Regions from separate parts of the Pseudomonas sp. H3_C08 genome, predicted to be linked through region 2. Evidence: riboswitches for the same ligand, from Rfam matches in the RefSeq annotation. Region 2 holds a riboswitch; each other region holds the start of a gene.
The links. A riboswitch is a leader RNA that binds a small molecule or an ion and turns the genes downstream of it on or off. The one in region 2 is predicted to bind cobalamin.
Positions count from the first base shown of each region.

Region 1: linked by a shared signal. The riboswitch ahead of AB4N74_RS06805 (ABC transporter substrate-binding protein) and the one ahead of cobW (cobalamin biosynthesis protein CobW) in region 2 are both predicted to bind cobalamin.
Region 3: linked by a shared signal. The riboswitch ahead of cobO (cob(I)yrinic acid a,c-diamide adenosyltransferase) and the one ahead of cobW (cobalamin biosynthesis protein CobW) in region 2 are both predicted to bind cobalamin.

Region 1 is NZ_CP162803.1:1,461,590-1,467,113, reverse strand. It holds gene AB4N74_RS06820 (LysR substrate-binding domain-containing protein) at 1-597, shown strand, start outside; gene phnX (phosphonoacetaldehyde hydrolase) at 672-1,499, shown strand; gene AB4N74_RS06810 (Ppx/GppA family phosphatase) at 1,847-2,782, shown strand; cobalamin riboswitch at 2,825-3,018, shown strand; gene AB4N74_RS06805 (ABC transporter substrate-binding protein) at 3,163-4,176, shown strand; gene AB4N74_RS06800 (FecCD family ABC transporter permease) at 4,185-5,189, shown strand; gene AB4N74_RS06795 (ABC transporter ATP-binding protein) at 5,186-5,524, shown strand, end outside.
Region 2 is NZ_CP162803.1:2,461,023-2,466,546, forward strand. It holds gene cobN (cobaltochelatase subunit CobN) at 1-1,663, opposite strand, end outside; gene cobW (cobalamin biosynthesis protein CobW) at 1,667-2,740, opposite strand; cobalamin riboswitch at 2,840-3,051, opposite strand; gene AB4N74_RS11420 (2OG-Fe dioxygenase family protein) at 3,402-4,154, shown strand; gene AB4N74_RS11425 (hypothetical protein) at 4,154-5,431, shown strand; gene AB4N74_RS11430 (ATP-grasp domain-containing protein) at 5,431-5,524, shown strand, end outside.
Region 3 is NZ_CP162803.1:615,154-620,677, forward strand. It holds gene AB4N74_RS02940 (C40 family peptidase) at 1-228, shown strand, start outside; gene AB4N74_RS02945 (C40 family peptidase) at 448-984, shown strand; gene AB4N74_RS02950 (PQQ-dependent sugar dehydrogenase) at 1,119-2,432, opposite strand; gene AB4N74_RS02955 (hypothetical protein) at 2,499-3,083, opposite strand; cobalamin riboswitch at 3,247-3,476, shown strand; gene cobO (cob(I)yrinic acid a,c-diamide adenosyltransferase) at 3,558-4,169, shown strand; gene AB4N74_RS02965 (cobyrinate a,c-diamide synthase) at 4,166-5,524, shown strand, end outside.

The DNA.
Region 1 (5,524 bases), 1.0 Mb from region 2:
ACCGGAATGCTGCGCCTCGGCGCGGTGTCACCGCCGATTGCCATGAACCTGACCTATGAGCTGATGCAGCGCCATCCGGATATCGAACTGGAAACCTCGTTTTCTTCGGAAAAGGACACCCTGGCGCGGTTGTTCAACTTTGATATCGACGTGGCGATTCTGGCCTTGTCGGAATTCGATGAGCGCTTCCACACGCGGTTGTATCACCGCTATCCGATCATCGCCGTGGTGCGTGATGACCATCCGTGGGCCAGTCAGGCGCAGGTTCACATCAGTGAAATCAGTGGCGAAAAATGGGTGATGCGCGAATCCAGTGCACGCACCCGGCAACTGGTGGAAGAAAGCTGCAAGCGCCTCAATATCGATCTCAACTGCGTCATGCAACTCAACAGCCGCGAAGCCATCGTCCACGCGATCGTCAAAGGCATCGGCATCGGATTTGTCTCGGCGGTCGAGTACGCCGAAACCCCGGGCACCACGCCGATCACCTTTGTCGATCACCCGTTTTTCATCGAATACCACCTGTGCTGCCTCGGCATCCGCCGGAACCGGCCAGTGATTGCCGAACTGTTTGATGCGAACCCACCGCTGACCTGATCAGCACTGACCCTTGAACCGCCTACCTCATTGCCGAGGGACGGCCCACGCTTACCTGAAAACGGAGATTGACCATGCAGTACCAACAACCGACTCACCTGCAAGCCGCGATCCTCGACTGGGCCGGCACCGTTGTCGATTTCGGCTCGTTTGCGCCAACGCAAATCTTCGTCGAAGCCTTTGCCGAGTTCGGCGTCGCGGTATCGCTGGAAGAAGCGCGCGGGCCGATGGGCATGGGCAAGTGGGATCACATCCGCACCCTGTGCAACCTGCCGCAGATTGCCGAGCGTTACCGCGCGGCGTTTGATCGCTTGCCGAGTGACGACGATGTAACGGCAATCTACGAACGTTTCATGCCGCTGCAGATCGAGAAAATCGCCCTGCATTCGGCGCTGATTCCGGGCGCGCTCGAAGCCATTGCAGCATTGCGCGACAAGGGTTTGAAAATCGGTTCGTGCTCGGGCTACCCGGCGGTGGTAATGGCCAAGGTCGTCGAACTGGCGCGGGAAAATGGCTACGTCGCTGACCATGTCGTCGCCACCGATGAAGTGCCCAATGGCCGGCCGTATCCGGCGCAGGCGTTGGCCAACGTGATTGCCCTGGGCATCGATGACGTGGCCGCCTGCGTCAAGGTCGACGACACCTGGCCGGGAATTCTCGAAGGGCGCGCCGCCGGTATGTGGACGGTGGCGTTGACCTGCTCCGGCAACGCACTGGGCCTGACCTATGAGCAATACAAGGCGTTGCCGTCGGATCGACTGGCGGAAGAACGCGCGCGGATCGGCAAGATGTTCGCCCCTTCGCGCCCGCACTACCTGATCGACACCATCGCCGAACTGCCCGAAGTGATCGAAGACATCAATGCGCGCCTGGCCCGGGGCGAAACTCCTCAGTCCTGCTGATTGATCGTCCGCACCCCGCGCTGATCGTTCCCACGCTCTGCGTGGGAATGCAGCCCGTGACGCTCCGCGTCACTGGACGCGGAGCGTCCCTAGAGGCGTTCCCACGCGGAGCGTGGGAACGATCAACAGCCAAATCGCGGGCAAAAAAAAGCTGCCAAAACTGGCAGCAAAAACTTTAAGAACACGCGATGTATTGACCTCAGCATAGACGCCGGATAATGACAGTGTCGTGACAGTCGCAAATTCATTCAATCGCCCCGCCCCCGTCATCAGGATGTCATCAAGATCACGGCAGAATCCTCGCAAACCGTCTTGAGCCTCGCGACGGATGCTCTGCAAGGATTCCCATGAAAGACGACGCCTCGCTGTTTGCCGCCATCGACCTGGGTTCGAACGCCTTTCGCCTGATGATCGGCCAGTCGGTGCGCAGCCGCAAAGGCTTGCAGATTCAGGAAGTGAAAACCCTGCGCGAACCGGTGCGCCTCGCCGAAGGCTTTGACGGCGGTGCGCTGGATGCACTGGCACTGGATCGCGGCTGGCAGGCGTTGGCGCGGTTCGGCAAGAAGCTGCGTGGTTTCGAGGCCGGCCGGGTTCGTGCGGTGGCCACCAGCGCGGTGCGTGAAGCGGACAACGCGCAACTGTTTCTGGCCAGTGCCGAGCGGCATCTGGGCTTTCCCATCGACGTCATTTGCGGCCATGAAGAGGCGCGGCTGGTCTACGCCGGCGTAACTCACGCCTTGCCCAGCGCCGACGACCTGCGCCTGGTGGTCGACATCGGCGGCGGCTCCACCGAGCTGATCCTCGGCCAGGGCTCACAACCCTTGTTAACCGAAAGCATCGCCATCGGCAGCGGCACCTTGAGCACGCGATTCTTTCGCGGCGGCGATGTGTCCGCCGGCGCGCTACAGGAGGCCGAACGCTTCGCCATCCTGCAGTTTGAAAAAGTTGCCCGGCGCTACCGTGCTCAGGGCTGGCAGCAAACCATCGGCTCTTCCGGCACCGCGCGCATGCTCGCCAAAGTACTCAAGACCAATCGCCTCAACGACTTCGGCCAGGACGGCATCACCTACGGCGGCCTGCTGCGCCTGTCGCTGCTGTTGTTGAAGGTAAACAACGTGCAACAGCTCAAGCTCGCAGGCCTGCAACCACACCGCCAGAGCATTCTGCCCGGCGGTCTGGTGTTAATGCTGGCGGCATTCAAAGTGTTCGGTATCGCACAAATGCTGCCCTCCGAACCGGGCCTGCGTCTGGGCGTGTTGCACGGTTTGATGAGCCAGCACTAATCCTCGCCGCAACAGATTCGTCTCCCCTTCGGCGGCTTGATCGACTAACATGCCGCCGCTGGTTCCCGAACGGGACTAATAGGGAATCCGGGGTGCTTGCACAGCATTGACCGGAACTGCCCCCGCAACTGTAGGTGCCGAGCCTGCTCCACGACTGCCACTGGGTGAATCCCGGGAAGGCCGGAGCCAGGCGATGACGCATCAGTCAGGAGACCTGCCGGCACAGTGATTACTAACCGGCGGGGTGTCCGGGAAGGACATCGTGCCGTGCGCGTCTTCGTTGGCTGCCCGGCCTTGCGCTGTTTTCCTGACCGCGTTCGATGGTGTGTTTCCAGACCGTACTCTCCCGCTCCCCGTACGGTTCCCCTGGAGACTGCCCCATGCTGCTGCCCCGCGTTGCCACCCTCATTACCGGCCTGAGCCTTGGCGCCCTGGCGCAGGCGGCACCGACTGTCTATCCACTGACGATCGAGAACTGCGGCAGCACCCTGACCTTCCAGCACGCACCGACGCGCACCGTGACCATCGGCCAGGCCGGCACGGAGATGCTCTACGCCATGGGCCTGGGCGACAAAGTCGTCGGCACCTCACTGTGGTTCAACAATGTGCTGGCCAAATACAAAGCGCAGGATGACAAGATCGAGCGTCTGGCTGACAACGAGCCGAGTTTCGAGTCGGTAATCGGCAAGCGTCCGGAACTGGTCGCCGTGGAACTGGAATGGATGGTCGGCCCGCAAGGCGCGGTGGGCACGCGCGAGCAGTTTCATGAACTGAAGATTCCAACGTACCTGCTGCCTTCCGATTGCGAAGCCAAGGACAACCTCGTCGGCGCCGATGGCACGCGACTGGCGCCGTTTCGCATTGACTCCATTTACAAGAGCGTGAGCCAACTGGCGCAGATCTTCGATGTTCAAGAGCGTGGCCAGCAGCTCAATGATCAACTCAAGGCCAGTCTCGCCAAATCGATTGCCACCGCCCAAGGCAAACAGCTCAAAGACGCCAGTGCGCTGGTGTGGTTCTCCAGCGCACAAATGGACATCGAGCCATTCGTGGCCGGGCACAAAGGCATTCCCGATTTCATGCTCAGCACCCTCGGCGTGCTCAACGTGGTGGAGTCCGATGAAGAGTGGCCAACGGTCGGCTGGGAGACCATCGCCAAGGCCAACCCGACCTTCCTCGTCATCGCGCGCATGGATCGCCGACGCTTCCCCGCCGACGACTATGAAAAGAAGCTCGCCTTCCTGCGCAGCGACCCGGTGACGCGCAACATGGACGCGGTGAAACACAACCGCATCATCATTCTCGACGCCATGGCCCTGCAGGCGAGCCTGCGCATGTTCGAGGGCATCGAACAATTGGCCACGGCCATCAACGGCTATGACCTGTCGCAATGAGTGCCAGCCTGATCCGCACGCTCCTGGCCCTGGCGACCCTGTTGATTGCAGTGGTCGCCGGCGTGGCCATCGGGGAAACCTCGATTGCACCGGACGTGGTGTTGCAAGTGCTGGCGAACAAATTGTGGGGCGCCGGGCATGTCCTCGACCCGATCGATGAAGGCATCGTCTGGAACTACCGCCTGACCCGGGCATTGGTCGCGGCGGCATGCGGTGCAGGGTTAGCGACCTGCGGAGTGATTTTGCAGTCGCTGCTGCGCAATCCGTTGGCCGACCCCTATCTACTGGGCATTTCTGCCGGCGCCTCGACCGGGGCGGTGATGGTCGCGCTGCTTGGCGTAGGTGCCGGGATCATCTCACTCTCGGTCGGTGCCTTCGCCGGCGCGGTCACGGCGTTCGTGCTGGTGATTGTGCTGGCGCGGGTCAGCGGCTCGGCCAGCGGTACCGGGCAGATCATTCTCGCGGGGATCGCCGGTTCGCAGCTGTTCAATGCGCTGACGGCGTTTCTGATCACCCGCTCGGCCAGCTCCGAGCAGGCACGCGGCATCATGTTCTGGTTGCTGGGCAATCTTGGCGGCGTGCGCTGGCCATCGGTGTGGCTGGCGGTGCCAGTGGCCGTATTGGGGTTGGTTGTGTGCCTGTGGCATCGGCGGGCGCTAGATGCGTTTACCTTTGGTGCGGATTCGGCGGCGTCGCTCGGCATTCCGGTGCGGCGTGTGCAGATTCTGCTGATCGGTTGTGCAGCGCTGGTGACGGCAGTGATGGTGTCGATTGTCGGCTCGATCGGTTTTGTCGGTCTGGTCATTCCTCATGCCGCGCGTCTGTTGCTGGGCACCGGTCATGCGCGGTTGCTGCCGGCCAGTGCGTTGGGTGGCGCGGTGTTTCTGATAGCCGCCGATGTGCTGTCGCGCACACTGATCAAGGGCCAGGTGATTCCGGTCGGGGTGATTACCGCGCTGGTCGGGGCGCCGGTGTTTGCCTTGATTCTGGTTGGCCGCAGGTCGGCACGATGAACAGTGTTTTGAGTTGTTCCGGCCTGAGCTTCAGGGTGCGCGGCGCCGAGTTGCTCAACGGTGTCAGCCTTGAGGTTCAGCGTGGCGAAACCCTGGGCATTGTCGGGCCGAATGGCGCGGGCAAATCCACTCTGTTGAAGTTGCTGGCCGGGCTGCGTGAACCGAGCGCTGGCGAGGTGCTGCTCGACGGTCTGCGCCTGGGCAAAATGGCCCGGCGCAGCATTGCGCAAAAGCTTGCGGTGGTCGAACAGCAGGCCGACACCGACGACGGCATTCGCGTGTTCGACGCTGTCGCGCTGGGGCGCACGCCTTGGCTGTCGGCGCTGCAACCGTGG
Region 2 (5,524 bases):
TGCCGTGTTTGCCAACGTGAATCACGCCGTGGGCGCCGTAGGTGTTGCGCAACCAGAAATAGAACGCCAGATAAGCGTGCGGCGGCACCAGATCGGGGTCGTGATAGACCGCGCTCGGGTCGACCTGATAACCGCGCGCCGGCTGAATACCGACGAAGGTCAGGCCGAAGCGCAGACCGGCGATCATCATCCTCCCGTCGCGGCACATCGGGTCGTTTTGCGGCGTGCCCCAGCGTTCGATCACAGCGCTGCGATTGGCCTCGGGCAGCGCGTTGAACATCGTCAGATAAGCGTCCATCGCCAGGCTTTGCTGGCACGGACGCAGATCAATGGTGTCGAGATCGTTGCTGACGCCACCGAGCAATTGCTCGATCAACTCGGTGCCGCTATTCGGCAGTTCAGCGGTGAGCGGATATCCCTCAGCCTGCAATGCACGCAGGATGTTCAGCGCCGCCGCCGGCGTGTCGAGACCGACACCGTTGCCGATGCGCCCATCACGGGTCGGATAGTTGGCGAGGATCAATGCGATGCGTTTTTCGCCATTTGGTACTTGCGCCAGATCAATCCAGCGCCGCGCCAGTTCAGCGACAAAATCCATGCGCTCGGGCTGCGCGCGATAGCAGACGACATCGGACTGACTGCGCTCACTGCGCCAGGCCAGATCCTTGAAACTGATCGGCCGGCTGATGATGCGCCCGTCGAGTTCCGGCAAGGCAATGTGCATGGCCAGATCCCGTGGCCCCAGGCCTTGCTCGCTGTCGCGCCAGCCGGGCTCGTTGTCCTGCGCGCAGATTGCCTGGATCACCGGGATATTTCGGCGAAACGGTCGCAGATGCGGCGCTTCCGGGCTGGATTGAGCGAACCCGGTGGTGTTGAGAATCACCCCGGCCTCAACCTCGTCCAGCCAGTCCTCGACCACCGTCAGGCAGCCGGGTTCTTTCAGACTGGCCACCGCGATCGGCAGCGGATTCAGCCCCGCCGCTTGCAAGCGCTGGCAGAACACATCGATGAACGCGGTGTTCGCCGCTTGTAAATGCGAGCGGTAAAACAACACCGCCGCGACCGGGTGCGCAGGCAGCCAATCGGCTTGCCAGTCACTCAGTGCGGCGCTGGTTTTATCCGGATGGTAAATCGCCGTGCGCGGCAGCGCCTGCGGTTCTTCCCAGGCGTAATCGCGAGCCAGCCAACGGTTGGCGAGGCAGCGGAAAAAGTCCAGCGCATTGCCCAGGCCGCCCTGACGCAGGAATTGCCAGAGGCGATCACGATCCACAGCGTTGACGGTGCTCAGGTCGCTGAGTTCCGGATCAGGACGGTCATCGCCCGGCACCAGAATCACCTGCACACCGCGCTCGGACAGTTCGATCAGACGCTCGACGCCGTAGCGCCAATAGGCGATGCCGCCGTGCAGCGAAATCAGAATCACCTTGGCGTGGCGCAGCACTTCATCGACGTACAAATCGACCGAAGCGTGATTCTGCACCTGCATCGGGTTGGCCAGACGCAGGCTCGGGTAATCTTCCGGCAACTGCTGCGCGGCTTCGGCGAGCAGCGCCAGACTGGAGTCGCCGCTGCACAGGATCACCAGCTCGGCGGGGGTTTGGCCAAGGTCGGCAATGTTGTCATCCGAGACGAAACCGCCGGGCTGAGTCCTGAGCAGGTGCATGGCTTAAACGCTGAGCGCAGCGCGCAGTTGCGCTTCGAGTTGCGCGGCGTCGAGTTCCTGACCGATCAACACCAGACGCGTGACGCGCGCTTCATCAGCGCCCCACTGACGGTCGAAATGCTTGTCAAAACGCGTACCCACACCCTGGATCAGCAGACGCATTGGCTTGTTCGGGATGGCGGCGAAACCTTTGACGCGCAGGATGCCGTGCTTGACCACCAGTTGCGCCAGGGCGTCGAGCAGCAGGGTTTCGTCGGCTTGTGGCAGTTCGATGGAGATCGAATCGAAGGCGTCGTGATCGTGGTCATCGTGGTCGTCATCGCCTTCACCGTGGTGGTGATCATGATGGCTGTGGCGGCTGTCGATGTGCTCCTCGGAACCGGCGCCGAGGCCGATCAGCACGTCCAGCGGCAGACGGCCGTTGCTGGCTTCGATGATTTTCACCGCTGGCGGCAGTTCTTCGGCGACTTCAGCGCGGACACGAGCGAGATCTTCAGCGCTGGTCTGGTCGGCCTTGTTGAGGATCACCAGGTCGGCGCTGGCCAGTTGATCGGCGAACAGTTCGTGCAGTGGCGATTCGTGGTCGAGGTTCGGGTCGAGTTTGCGCTGGGCATCAACCTGATCCGGGAACGCGGCGAAAGTGCCAGCGGCGACGGCCGGGCTGTCGACCACGGTGATCACCGCATCAACGGTGCAGGCGCTGCGGATTTCCGGCCACTGGAAGGCTTGTACCAGCGGTTTTGGCAGGGCCAGGCCCGAAGTTTCGATAAGGATATGGTCGAGATCGCCGCGACGGGCAACCAGTTCGCGCATCACCGGGAAGAACTCTTCCTGAACGGTGCAGCACAGGCAGCCGTTGGCCAGCTCGTAAACGCGGCCGGTGGCTTCCTCTTCGGTGCAACCGATGGTGCATTGCTTGAGGATTTCACCGTCAATGCCCAACTCGCCAAACTCGTTGACGATCACCGCGATACGACGGCCCTGAGCGTTGTCGAGCATGTGCCGCAGCAGCGTGGTCTTGCCCGAGCCGAGGAAGCCGGTGACGATGGTGACGGGGAGTTTGGCCAGTGTTTTCATCGGTATGCCCTTTGGCAAGCGGCGGGCATACGGGACGAGAACCGGCAACGCGCGCGCGTGCCTGGAGAGTTCGCCACCGGATCACCCCGCCCGGTTGTAGTGAGAATCTGTGACGAGGCAGGTCTCCTGGCTGACGGCGTTCAGGCGCTGGGCCTGGCGTTGGCTGCGCCTTCCCGCGGGCTCATAAGTTGAGCTGGCAGTGGCGTGGCAGCGAACATCACCGTTCACAGTTGCGGGGGCAGCCGCGGCATTGACCGCGTTCCCTTCTTAGCTCCGGCACACGCCGGAGAACCTCGATTGCGCAAGGCTACGCATGCACGGCAGGCGGGTCAACGCCTGGATCATTGTGGTTATAAGGACAGCAACTTTTTCATCTAATGATCGCGAACACTTCTCACTTAAGAAGTAGTTGTAAGTTATGTCTTACATGCCCTCTCCGTTAAATTAAAAAACCACCACCGGGTTAAACCCTGAAATAGAGCGGCTGCGCGTATTTGATTACATATCTTTACAAAAACCAAATTGATAAATCAATACAAGATATGAACGATGAGTTCGCACAAGGACTATGAGTCTCTCAAGAAAGGATTTCTTGCATGGCTGATTATTATCAGTATTTGATCCTGCCTGTTTCTTTCCTGCACCCATGGGTATCCACAACATGAGTGCCGGTAACGCGTTACGGCTTTCAAGTGATGCCGGACTAAAGGAACTTTCCGAACTACTGCGCAATTGCCACTATGCGCACAGTGCCCACTATCCAGCATTGGATGTTGCGCTGCTGGGACGCGAAGCATGCCGGGCATTCAATGCGACCTGGGAGCATTTGCATACCGATGCGTATCTCAGCGCAGAGAACGGTCTTCGCGAACGACGCATCTGCAAGTTCCAGTATCGCCAACGGGAACGCCAGTGGACGGCGCTGCAAGACTGCCACTTTTTTCAAGCCGAGACCGACAACCCGCTGTTGGGCGGGGTGCAGCGCACCTACACCCGCTGCGAGGCGACGTTCATTGACTCCCCGATTCTGCAGACACTGCTGGCCGCCGACCTGGCACTGCTGGACATGGCGCTGGGGCCGCGCGACTGGCTCGTGACCTGCCATCAGTTCCGTATCCTCTGCGATCAAGGCAATGCTGGCCAGGCCACCCCTGAGGGCAGACATCGCGACGGGCACGATTTTGTCTTTCAACACCTGATTCAACGTCAGCATGTCATCGGTGGCGAAAGCCGGATATTTGATGAAGAAGGTGGCCAAGTATTCAGTGCAACTTTGACTGACTATCTGGAAACCGTCGTCTTGAATGACCGAATACTTCTGCATGAAGTTTCCCCACTGCAAACATCGAGCATTAATTCGGATCGCGGCAGTCGCGATATGTTGATTATCGACTTCGACCTGGCGGACTACTAATGAATCATTCGACTCATGCACTTTCAGTCAGTACCCCACTCGCGCATAGCTTCATCATTGAACAGTTTCAACAGGCGTGCGCACGAAGAACTTCCACACTATCGCTGACCGCCAATGAAAACATATTGTCCGAGACTGCACGCACGCTAGGACAGAATCGCCATTACGAGCGTTACTTGTTCAATGCACAGGCCATTGACGGTCAATGCTATGCCGCCGAATTCAATGGCATGCAGGTCGAACACTTCCCCGAAGTCGAAACATTAAAGGCTTTGGCGACCCAAGCCGTGCAGGCAATGTTCAACGCGCCGTTCGTCGAATACCGTGTGCTCTCCGGCGTGCACTGCACGCTGAGCGTGCTGGCCGCCCTGACCGAGCCGGGCGACTGCGTATTATCACTGGCGCCCGAAAGTGGCGGGCATTTCGCTACCGGGCCTCTGGTGCAGAAGATGGGCCGGCACAGCGTCTTTTTGAAACTGACGGCTGACGGACAAATTGATCTCGGGGACGTTGATCGGCAACTCCAGGCGTGCGGTGTACAACCGGCAGCCGTACTGCTCGACCATGGTCTGACCACACGGGCAATCGCCCTTAAACCACTGCGCGCGCTGCTGAACCGCCGGGGCTTTGAGCGGACACTGATCATCTACGATGCGTCGCACACTCTGGGCCTCATCGCCGGGAAGGTCTTTCCCAACCCGCTTGACGAGGGGGCGGATATTCTTCAAGGCAACACCCACAAATCCCTGGCAGGTCCGCACCGGGCACTGATCGTCTGCCGGCGTGCCGATCTGGCCCAGCGGATCGAGCAAACGCTCAGTGGTGCGCTGGTGTCCTCGCCCAATCTGCCCGGTCTGCTGCAACTGTTCGTCAGCCTGCTGGAAACCCAGCGCTACGGCCAGGCCTACGCCCAACGCATGTGCGCCAATACTCGCCAGTTGCACGACGCACTCGCCGACCTGCCGGGCTGGACGCTGCACCCCTCCGACACGCACCTGCTGTTGCTCGAAGGCGAACGGGCCCGGCAAGCGGCGCAGCAGCTCAATGAACTGGGGATCCGGATCAACAATAAACAGATCAATGGCCGCGACTGCCTGCGCTTCGGCCTTCAGGAAATCACTCGTCTGGGCATCAGCAGCGAAGACCTGGATGCCTTGGCGCACATCATTCGCAATGTCTTGAGCGGTGGCGCCAACGGCGTGGACCGGATTCGTCTGGCTCACATTTGCCAGCGCCTGAACCGGGTCCACTACAGCTTCGATCAGGAGGTTGACTAATGAGTGCAGCGGCCTGCCTGATCATCGGCAATATTCGTGACGGAGAATACGAGGGCCTGATTGCCGAGGGCATCACCCCTTTGCTGATTGCCG
Region 3 (5,524 bases), 1.8 Mb from region 2:
AGCAACCTTGAGCCGGGCGATCTGCTGTTCTTCGCCACCAACGGTCGTCGCGGTCGTGTCAGTCACGCCGGGATCTACCTCGGTGACAACCAGTTCATCCACTCCAGCAGTCGTCGCAGCGGCGGTGTTCGCATCGACAGCCTGGGTGACAGCTACTGGAGCAAGACCTTCATCGAAGCGAAACGCGCTCTGGCCAACGCTCCGACTGTAGTCACTGCTCGCAAGTAATCCCCTGTTGTCGCTGCGTTCGCGGCGACAATCAGGCTTCCGGTAACGGAGTAGACGTAGACTTTACAAGGTGAAGTTAAAGTCTTACTTGAAGTTTGCCGCGTAGCCGCTAGAATCCTGTATCTATATTGATGGCAAACCGCCTGCGTGCTCACGCAGGCGGTTTTGTTTTCTGTCCATCGGCAGAAAAAGCCGCAGCCAGATCAGGATGTTCTGCTTATGACGATGTCGGCCCGCCTCACGTTGATGTTCTTCGCAGCGCTGCTCAGCGCCTGCGCCAGTCGTACGCCGCCACCTGCGCCGGTGGTTCGCGCTCCGGTCGTATTCGGTCCTTCGCAAGCTTTCTCGCCGGCTGCTGAAGACGTGTTGTTTCGCGCGCTCGGCCTGGTGGGTACGCCGTATCGCTGGGGCGGCAACACGCCGGATTCGGGATTTGATTGCAGCGGGTTGATCGGTTTTGTCTATCGTGATGCGGCGGGGATTTCGCTGCCGCGCTCCACGCGCGAGATGATCGTCATGCAGGCGCCGAATGTCGGCAAGGAAGGCTTGCAGACCGGCGACCTGATCTTCTTCGCCACCAATGGCGGCTCGCAGGTCAGTCATGCAGGGATTTACGTCGGGGAAGGGCGCTTCGTGCATGCGCCGGCCACGGGCGGCACGGTGAAGCTGGACAGCCTGTCGAAGGCGTACTGGCAGAAAGCTTATCTGAGTGCCAAGCGGGTATTGCAGCCGGAGCATCTGGCGCATAACCCGTAATTCAAGTTGCCTAAAAGCTAATGTGTAGGTGTGAGCCTGCTCGCGATGACGGTGTCACATTCAACATCAATGTTGAATGATCGACCGCTATCGCGAGCAGGCTCACTCCTACAGTTGTTTGTGCATGGCGAAAATTATTTGCTGGCCGACACTCGCCACACCTTATTGCCAACATCATCCGCCACCAGCAAACCACCTTGCTGATCGATCACCACGCCTACCGGCCGACCCAAAGCATTCTCGTCCTTGTCGAGGAACCCGGTCAGCACATCCATCTGTTTGCCGCTCGGCTTGCCGCCGGTAAACGGCACGAAAATCACTTTGTAGCCACTGTGCGGTTTGCGATTCCATGAGCCGTGCTGACCAATAAACGCGCCTTCCTTGAACTGCGCCGGCAGCGTGTTGCCCTCGGCGAAGCTCAGGCCCAGTGAGGCGGTGTGCGGCCCGACCGCGTAATCCGGGGCGATGGCTTTGGCCACCAGGTCCGGGTTCTGCGGCGTAACACGCACATCGACATGCTGACCGTAATAACTGAAAGGCCAGCCATAAAACCCACCGTCTTTCACGGAAGTGATGTAGTCCGGCACCAGATCACTGCCGATCTCGTCGCGCTCATTCACCGCTGTCCACAGTGCGCCGCTGGTGGGCTCCCACGCCAGGCCATTGGGGTTGCGGATGCCTGAGGCAAAAATGCGGTGATTGCCGGTCGCCCGATCAACTTCCCAGATCGCCGCGCGACCTTCTTCCTTGTCCAGGCCGTTTTCGCCGACGTTGCTGTTCGAACCTACGGTGACGTACAGCTTGCTGCCGTCCTTGCTGGCAATGACGTTTTTGGTCCAGTGGTGATTCAGTGTCCCGCCCGGCAGATCGGCTACCTTGATTGGCTGCGATTTGATCTCGGTCGCGCCGGGTTCGTAGTTGAAGCGCAGCAGGCGATCGGTATCGGCGACGTACAGATCGTTGCCGACCAGGGTCATGCCGAACGGCGAGTTGAGGTTCTGCAGAAACACCGTGCGGGTCTCGGCGACGCCATCATGATCGGCGTCACGCAGCAAGGTGATGCGGTTCGGACTCGGCACGCCAGCGCCGGCCTTGCCCATGACCTTCTTCATTACCCAGCCACGAATGCCACTGCTGTCATCAGGCTTTGGCGGGGCATTGGTTTCCGCCACGAGCACATCGCCGTTGGGCAGCACATAGAGCCAGCGCGGATGATCGAGGCCTTCGGCAAATGCCGCGACCTGGGTGCCGGCCGCCGCAGTCGGTTTGCCGCCCTCGGGCCAGCCGATCGCCGGGGCGATGTTCACCGTTGGGATCAGGGTCTTGTTCGGTTCGGGCAGCTTGGGTGACGGACCGGTGCCGTCGGTGACTTGCAGGCTGGAGGATTCACCGCAGGCGGCGAGCCCTCCGGCGAAGGCGATGACAAAAACGAGCTGGGGCTTGCGCATTGCTGATCTTCCCTATGAATGCATTCCTAATCATAGAGGAGGGCGCAAGCCCGATGGTTCAACTGCTCAGCCGCGGGCTTCCTTGAACAGCACGGCGATGCCCGGGTGATAGTTGCCGGCTTCGCTGCGCAATTTGCGGTAGGCGTAGGGGAAATACCAGGCGACCGCGCAGGTGTGTTCCTTTTGCAGGTCGTCGACCATGTCTTGTAGTTCTTCGGGGCTGGCGCTGTGCTGGGCTTTTTGTGGCGCGACAAACAGGCAGCCGAGCTTAAGATCGCTGGCGTAGCTGATGCGTTTGGCGTCGTTGGTGATGTCCAGCAGGGCTTGAGTCAGATTCAGGTTGGTAACCTTTGGCCAGCGCTGAGTGGCCTGGATAAAGGCGCGGTCTTCGGCACCGGCGAGAAACAGATCGGCGCGGGCATTGCGCTCGCCTTCTTCGTTCTGCTTGCGCGTGGCAGTGTCGTTCAAAGTGACCAGCTCAGCCATCCAGGCTGCGGCCGAGAGCAATCCGAGATTGGCTTTCTCGTCATGCCAGTAAGGGGTGTCGCTGTCGCCGCGCACGGCGTTGTAGCGGTCGATACAGTCAAACCAGCGTTCAAGCACCGGGCGCAGGAATTCCAGGCGCGGGTTGCTGATGATCATGCCTTGCATCGTCATCATCCTTTATTGTTGTAGTGGGCTTTTCGAGAAAAGCATGGCTCTTTGATATCATTTGTATCAGTGTGGCACAAGATTGGCGGCAGATAAGTGATCGGCGGCAGTTATTCGCCCGATGGCCCCCTCTTTAATTGACGCTCCACCCCCAACCCTCTAACCTTCGCGGCTTGTTTCAGGTGCTCTGTGACCTGCGTCGACAGAGTGAAACAGGGAAGCCGGTGAGGGTTGTCTTCGCACGAAGAACCACCACGATCCCGGCGCTGCCCCCGCAACGGTAAATGAGTGAAAACTGCGCCTTGAGCCACTGCCTCGAAAGAAGCGGGAAGGCGCGCAGTCAGGCATGCGCCGCTCATGAGCCCGGAGACCGGCCTGATCCATCCAGCGGCATCACGGTGGGCGATGCCAGGCTTTTTGCCGTCTATTCTTGTGCCTGCCCGCCGTTATCCAGCCTCAACGGAGAGCTCCCCCATGACTGATTCCCCCGAGCGCGACGAACGCCATCTGGCGCGTATGCAGCGCAAAAAAGCCGTGATCGACGAACGCATCGCCAACTCGCCTGACGAGTGTGGCCTGGTGCTGGTGCTGACCGGCAACGGCAAAGGCAAAAGCAGCTCGGCGTTCGGCATGCTCGCCCGTGCCATGGGCCACGGCATGCAGTGCGGCGTGGTGCAGTTCATCAAGGGCCGTAACAGCACCGGTGAGGAGTTGTTCTTCCGGCGCTTCCCCGAGCAAGTGCGCTTCCACGTGATGGGCGAAGGTTTCACTTGGGAAACCCAGGATCGTCAGCGTGACATCGCCGCCGCCGAAGCCGCGTGGGCGGTCTCCCGCGAATTGCTGCGTGATCCGTCGATCGGTCTGGTGGTGCTCGACGAATTGAACATCGCCCTCAAGCACGGCTACCTCGATCTCGATCAGGTGCTCAGCGATCTGCAGGCGCGTCCGCCGATGCAGCATGTGATCGTCACCGGTCGCGCGGCCAAGCCGGAAATGATCGAGATGGGCGACACGGTCACCGAAATGGGCATGCTCAAACATGCCTTCCAGGCCGGCATCAAAGCGCAGAAAGGCGTCGAACTTTGAATCAACCACGTCACTGCCCGGCGGTACTCATCGCCGCGCCGGCCTCCGGTCAGGGCAAGACCACCGTCACCGCCGCGCTCGCCCGTTTGCATCGCAATCAGGGGCGCAAGGTGCGCGTGTTCAAATGCGGGCCGGACTTTCTCGATCCGATGATTCTCGAGCGCGCCAGCGGTGCGCCGGTGTATCAACTGGACATGTGGATGGTCGGCGAGCAGGAAAGTCGTCGTCTGTTGTGGGAAGCCGCCAATGAGGCGGATCTGATTCTGATTGAAGGCGTGATGGGCCTGTTCGACGGCACGCCGTCCAGTGCCGATCTGGCGCGGCACTTCGGCGTGCCGGTGCTCGGGGTGATTGATGGGACGGCGATGGCGCAGACCTTTGGTGCGCTGGCGCTCGGCTTGGCCAAGTATCAGCCAGATCTGCCGTTTGCCGGTGTGTTGGCCAACCGCGTTGGCACCTTGCGCCATGCGCAATTGCTCGAAGGCAGCCTCACCGAAGGTCTGCGCTGGTACGGCGCGTTGTCCCGAGAAACTGGCATCGAATTGCCGAGCCGCCATCTCGGTCTGGTCCAGGCCAGTGAATTGAATGATCTGGATGTGCGTCTCGACGCCGCCGCCGACGCATTGGCCAGCAGTTGCGAGGTAGCGCTGCCACCGGCGGTGGAGTTTGCCGCACCGGACGTGATCGCTGTCGAGCCGTTGCTGAAGAATGTGCGGATTGCCGTCGCCCGTGATGAAGCGTTTGCTTTCACCTACGGCGCGAGTCTCGATCTGTTGCGGGCGATGGGCGCCGAGTTGAGTTTCTTCTCGCCGATCCGCGACTCGCAATTGCCTGAAGCGGATAGCCTGTATTTGCCCGGTGGGTATCCGGAACTGCACCACGTTGCGTTGTCGCAGAACACCGCGATGTGTGAGGCGATTCGCGCGCATCACGCGGCGGGTAAGCCGTTGCTCGCCGAGTGTGGTGGGATGCTGTACCTGCTCGATTCGTTGACTGACGTTGAAGGCACCCGCGCTGAATTGGTCGGGCTGCTTAAGGGCGATGCGGTGATGCAGAAGCGTTTGGCGGCGTTGGCGTTGCAAGCGGTGGATCTGCCGGAAGGTTCGTTGCGCGGGCACACATATCATCATTCGTTGACGACTACCGAACTGGCGCCGATTGCGCGGGGTTTGAGTCCGAATGGTGGGCGCGGTGCCGAGGCGGTTTATCGGGAAGGGCGGATGACGGCTTCTTATGTGCACTTCTATTTCCCGTCGAATCCGGCGGCTGTCGCTGCACTGTTTGCGCCTGATTCCGAAGGCGCCTTCGCGAGCAGGCTCGCTCCCACAATTGAAACGGTGGTGACTGAAGCAATG